2 regions of the Ectobacillus sp. JY-23 genome follow, and region 1 is predicted to be linked to the other one. Evidence: riboswitches for the same ligand, from Rfam matches in the RefSeq annotation. Region 1 holds a riboswitch; the other holds the start of a gene.
The links. A riboswitch is a leader RNA that binds a small molecule or an ion and turns the genes downstream of it on or off. The one in region 1 is predicted to bind cyclic di-GMP.

Region 1 (3,193 bases):
TTAGCACAAGACATTATTAATTCCACGAAAGAGCCATTTTATTTAGCGGGTAAAGAATGCTATGTAACAGCAAGTATCGGCATAGCGATGTATCCAAAGCATGCAGGTGCAGCATCCATAGTGATGAAGTATGCCGATGCGGCTATGTATCATGCGAAAAAGAAGGGGCGTAATAACTTCCAAATTTATAATGAAACTATCCGTGAAAATACAGAAATGCAGTTAACGCTGGAAAATGATTTACGAAGAGCAATCAGCCTTGGAGAACTTACACTGCACTACCAGCCTAAATTACATGCATTATCAAATGAAGTGATTGGTTTGGAAGCATTGGTACGCTGGAAGCATCCTAGTCTCGGTATGATTGCGCCAGGAAAGTTTATTTCGATAGCTGAAGAAACAGGTCTTATTGTAGCGCTGGAGCGCTGGGTCATGAAGGAGGTTTGCCGTCAAATTATCCGATTTGAACAAGAGGGTGTTGTGCCGCCACGCATTGCCTTTAATTTATCCACTCGTCATATCTGCCAAGAAGATATTGTATTATTTATCCAAGAGTTATTAGAGCAAACATGGGTTAACCCTAACTTATTAGAAATCGAAATTACGGAAAGTTTGTTTATGGAAAATACAAATCAAGCAATTGAAAAGTTACAAGTATTGAAAGACATGGGCATTCGTATTAGCATGGATGACTTTGGCACTGGATTCAGTTCGTTAAGTTATTTGAAGTCTTTACCTCTAAACTGCATGAAAATTGATCAGTCCTTTGTTCGCGATGTAACAAGTGATGAGAATAGTAAAGCGATTGTTGCGATGATTATTTCTATGGCAAACTTATTGCAATTTGATGTAGTAGCAGAAGGGGTTGAAACACAGGAGCAATTGGAGTGCTTAATTAATCTTCATTGTCATCAAGTGCAAGGATATTATTTTAGTAAACCGTTACCTGTAGATGAAGTACAGCTATTTTTACGAAAAGCATCGTAGCTGAAATAAAAAAGCACGGATCTCCGTGCTTTTTATTTCTATTGGCTGTGTCAGAGTCTCATGTTAATCATTTGCACTTGTTGATTGTGAGACTCCTGCAGGAAAAATGAATCAAAGGGAGACCCGTAACGGAAATCAACAACGAACTTTAACAGAGCCTTTCTATTAAAATTTCTTGTTGTTTTTTACTGCTGGGGACTCTTTTAGTCTTCTTCTCTCTACGCTAATGAATAAATAACGATAAGCTTTAACAAAGTCTACGAAGGCGTAATTTACTGCGCAATAACTACTTGATTGCGACCTTGTGCTTTGGCTTGGTATAAAGCTTCATCAGCTTGATGAATGAAGTGTGTAGTAGAGCTACGAGCATATTTTGCGACACCTGCACTGATTGTAATAGGGATATGTTTACCTTTATGTGTAAAATGGGCATTAGAAACTGCTATTCGAATTCGTTCTGCAATCTGTAGGCATTCCTTTGTTGTAGTTTCCGGAACTAACACAACAAACTCTTCTCCTCCTATACGAACCAAGCCATCCGAAGCTCTAATATTATCTTGTATGATGCCTGCGACCTGCTTTAAAATATTGTCTCCGGCTGAATGGCCATATGTATCATTCACTGCTTTAAAATAATCGATGTCAATAAGAATGATGTGAAGTGGGATGCCGATTTTATTACTGAGCGGAATGGTTTTTTCCATATAAAAATCAAAATATCTGCGATTGTATACACCCGTTAACTGATCTATCAATGTCAGTTCTCTTGTTTCACGTAACGCCCGGTTGTATTGAATTTTACAATAAGCAACGGTGAATAGAACAGAGTGGTTCGTAATCGTTCCAACCATAAATTCAATGAGCATATCTCGAGATATATCCTGCGATATAAAAGCAAACGAATATTTTACAGTGCTGAGGAAAAAAGCAACTAACACCGCTACCCTCCAACTCGGAAAAGCAGCAATAAGTAAAATACCGGGTAAAATCATAAGAGACCAAATTGCATTATAGGGAAATAACGAATATAAAAACAGAGGCGAGAGAACGGTAATAGGGATTAAGAATAATAGTATTTTCTTATTCATTGCAACTTCCTTTCGACAACCAAGCTATCATAGCGTTTCCGCCTTAGACCATAGGCTTTGCGTCCCTATCTTTCAACAGGTTTGCCCTTTTCGTAGGATGATTTTGTAACTTAATATTACTAAATCGAGATATTCATTTCAACGAAAATGAACAATATAAGAAAAAAACTTGCGCAATTTTGCGCAAGTTTTTTTCTTATAGAATAAAGCTGACAATTACGGCAGACAAAACGCTTACAAGTGTTGCTCCGTATAGAAGACGTAAGCCGAATCGTGCAACTGTATTTCCTTGCTTTTCGCTCAATCCTTTAACCGCACCAGCGATGATGCCGATGGAAGAGAAGTTTGCGAAGGATACAAGGAAGACAGAGATAATTCCAAGTGTACGAGCACTCAAATCATTTGCTACCTTACCAAGATCGATCATAGCCACAAACTCGTTTGTTACAAGTTTAGTTGCCATAATACCACCTGCTGTTACTACTTCAGAAGCAGGAACACCCATAATGAAAGCAAATGGTGCAAAAATATAGCCAAGAATTTGTTGGAATGAGATACCGAATATCATATCAAATACGTTATTGATGGCAGCCATTAAAGCAACGAAACCAAGTAGCATTGCACCTACGATAATCGCAACTTTAAAGCCGTCCATGATATATTCGCCAATCATTTCAAAGAAGGTTTGTTTTTCTTCCTCTTCTTGAATTTCAAGAATATCTTCTTCCTCTGTAACTGTGTAAGGATTAATAATTGATGCGATAATAAAACCGCCGAATAGGTTAATAACAATAGCTGTTACAACATACTTTGGCTCAATCATCGTCATGTATGCACCTACAATGGACATAGAAACTGTTGACATTGCGGATGCACATAATGTGTACAAGCGGTGAGAAGGAAGCATATCTAATTGTTTTTTTACAGTGATAAATACTTCAGACTGTCCCACCATAGCAGATGCTACTGCATTGTATGATTCTAATTTTCCCATTCCATTGATTTTGCTTAGAAGTAAACCAATCCATTTCATAACGAATGGTAAAATTTTGAAGTGTTGGAAAATGCCGATTAAAACAGAGATAAATACGATTGGTAAAAGAACACCTAAGAAGAAA
Region 2 (3,193 bases), 740 kb from region 1:
GCAAGCGCGGAAAGTGTAGAGGTGCTGCTGGATTTACTGCGCGCACACGAAGCACAATTTAACGAGATCCTGTCACAGCCTGTTTCCTTAGCTTTTTCACACATACAGACTGAAGTTGTATCTCTGCTTTCATCTCCTGCTTTTCGCAGCATCTGTAAGCAGACAACAGGAGAAACAGCCCTGCTGCTTGCCGTTCGCAAGGATCAATTTGTATGGTGGCTTTCCATCGGGGATTGTGTGCTGTATATTCTGCACCCAGACCTCGCTCGTCTTGGTCAATATGCGATGAATCAACGTCAATTTTTTGAATGGGTGGGACATGTTAACACGTTTGAGCTCGATATCCCTTGTTATACAACCGGTGTGCGCGAGCTGCGCGAAGGCCGCAACACCATTGTTTTATTAACTGATGGATTACTGGAGTTCGGCTCTCGCCCCTTCGAAAACGGAAAAGCCCTATACGACTTATTTACAAAGCCAGTTCCTGGGGCCGTCCAAGCTGCATTAGAGCAGTTTCTACAGGAAAAAGGAACGGACAGCGCCACCATCGTTGCTTGGAGTTATGAAAATGCAACGCAAGGGCAACTGCCAAGCTCTTTATAAATTATGGTTATAAAAAAGCAGGACGCAATGTCCTGCTTTTTACCAAGCGTCATAGCCGCGATTCGTATGAAAATGGATAAATCCATTTTGCTTCGCAAGCAATGTGCTTTTTTCCTTCTCCGCAGATGAAACCGTCAACACTTCTATTTCGTATTGCTTTCGCAGAGCGTGAAGGTCACGGATGCGGTTTAAAGACCATTCATCACGTGCGACACTCTTATAGTGAAACCCCTCCCACATAATAGCGTCTACATATGGTGCTGTTGTGCTTTTTAATGTGGCAAAGCCCCAGTTTTGAATCAAGGATAGGTTAGGATACTTTTTCTGGATTCCCTGCAAGAAGGTTTTCATCCCTTGTCGCTGCTGAAGCAGCACAGAGCCCGTATGCTCGTTGTCAATATCACCTACTGTATCCAGAAAAATACCGTCAAATCCCTTTTCTACAATGTGCTTTTTAATTTCCTCCATAAGGATACCGCGGTAATGTACAGAAGTGATATCCATCAGATAAGAATCCCATTCCGCATAATGTACTTTTTTGCCACCCCGATAAAAAAAATCCTTTGCGGCAAAACGCTTCATCAGCTCTTGATTCCAGCTTGCAGCCTCCATTGTACTTATGTATCCATACACCTTGGTACCCTTTGCTTGCAGTTGCTGAATTTTTGTAGCATTGTAATGATACGGCTCAATGATGACAAAATCATATGTCGCTAGCTGCGATAACATCCGTTTGTTTGGTGCATTATAAAAAATCTTATACGTCTTCGCGCCCTTCAGCGGATTCACCAAACTAGCTTGCACCTTTCCTATACTTGGCCAAAATGCAGCTAAAGCCACCACCACACAAAACAAAAACTTTACCACCTTCACTACAAATCCCTCCTCAATGGGGGGATGGGAGGTTTCGCAGACTGGCGATCGGTATACCTGAAAAGCGGAGCTGGCCGCTTTGGCACAGAATCTAAGGTTCTCGGCCCTAAAAAGCGCTTATATTGTTTCAGATATCGACGACCCATGTCTTTGCGTCCTTGCTTTTCAACAAGTTTGCCCATCACCATATTTTTATATTAAGTTTAATTTATAATAAGATAATAAACAATAAAATGAAAAATAATACTTTAATAAAAATATTATTTTTCTGTAAATTCATACATGTTTTTTATATTTCTTTATTTAAAGGCTATGTTACAGCCTAATGTTGATAATGGGTACTTGTTGACTGGAGTGAAGGGGGGAGACGCCTGCGGGACAAGCAGACCCCGCAGGCGCATAGCGCTGAGGAGGCTCCCTGACTGCCCGCGGAAAGCGAACCCCCGTAACGGAAATCAACAACGAACTTTAACAGAGCCTATTTAAAAAGCAAAATAATGCTGTTGCTTCTATAGTCCTAAGCGATTGAAGAACCTCCCTAATCTGTGAAAGTACGATGTTTTCCGTTCAGCTGCTCCTTTATCTCCCATAAATGTGTGAAAATCGATGTCTTTCACATACGCAGTCAGTCTAAAGGAGGTATATACAAATGTCAGAATAGAGCTAATAGCAAAGCTAAGGCCATATCCATCAAGACCTAGCGGCATACAAAGCAATGTGAGCAATATGTTGGAAGTAAAGAAAATGATGCTTGTATACATAGCTCCCTTTCGGTCTTCAAAATACAGCAGCAGCAAACTGATTACAAGCACCATAGCATTCGCAAATGCACCAACAATTGTGATACATAACATGCCAAAAAACGGCTGTTGAATCCCGAATCTTTCCGCAAAGTACACAATAGTGGCCATCACAAGAATTGAAAATAAGCCCTGATTTCGCAGCAAGCGCTCCAATTCTTGCCTCAGCACAATTTGCATCGTCTCCTTAGCTCTTTTAATCTGCTGCAAAGAGCCGCCTTCATTGATATAGCCGTAAAAAGTGCGATAGCGCTGATAAAAACGTGTTTCAATTGAAAGTACAAAGAGCATCATTGTTGGAATGATAGATAAATATGCCAAAAAAACGGCCGTATCATATAACGTATGATACCGAAACGAACCTTCTATATAGGACGCGCCTTCTCCAAACCAAATGATCCAGTTACATCCCCAAACACCGGCATTATATAGAAAGCCTGTCCAAAAGAGAGACGGATACCGATCAAAATAAGTAAGATACGTAAATGGATTTGTGGCACTTCGCTTTGGAAAGCTAATCAATAGCGAAAAATATAAAACGAACAACGTTACAACCATACCGAACGTGAATGCAGCCAAGAGAAGAAACGCATTCATTTGTACCGAATATTGACTGAACTCGACCAGATATATCAGAAGTGCCGTCGCACCGAGACTCGCAGCCCCGCCCAGAATAAAGCTGTAGGCGATTGGCTGATAGTATTTAGCAGCAGTCAAAAATAAAAATAATATCCAAATGACATTCATTACACTCAATAAAATCAGCAACAGCAGCTTATACAGAAACGGCAACGGTGAAAATATGGCAAACACGCACCAAAGAATGATTCCCAATCCGATTGCTGTTTGAGAAGCCCCCAGAAAGGTAGGGTATACTTCATCGGAACGCTTTTCATAAAACAAATCCGCAATATAAC

Region 2: linked by a shared signal. The riboswitch ahead of MUG87_RS17575 (glycoside hydrolase family 191 protein) and the one ahead of MUG87_RS14120 (GGDEF domain-containing protein) in region 1 are both predicted to bind cyclic di-GMP.

The regions. Positions count from the first base shown of each region.
Region 1 covers NZ_CP095462.1:2,742,737-2,745,929, forward strand. Annotated here, with positions in the region: gene MUG87_RS14115 (putative bifunctional diguanylate cyclase/phosphodiesterase) at 1-987, shown strand, start outside; gene MUG87_RS14120 (GGDEF domain-containing protein) at 1,260-2,075, opposite strand; cyclic di-GMP riboswitch class I at 2,087-2,171, opposite strand; gene MUG87_RS14125 (NupC/NupG family nucleoside CNT transporter) at 2,272-3,193, opposite strand, start outside.
Region 2 covers NZ_CP095462.1:3,481,057-3,484,249, reverse strand. Annotated here, with positions in the region: gene MUG87_RS17580 (PP2C family serine/threonine-protein phosphatase) at 1-603, shown strand, start outside; gene MUG87_RS17575 (glycoside hydrolase family 191 protein) at 643-1,476, opposite strand; cyclic di-GMP riboswitch class I at 1,509-1,665, opposite strand; gene pelG (exopolysaccharide Pel transporter PelG) at 1,986-3,193, opposite strand, start outside.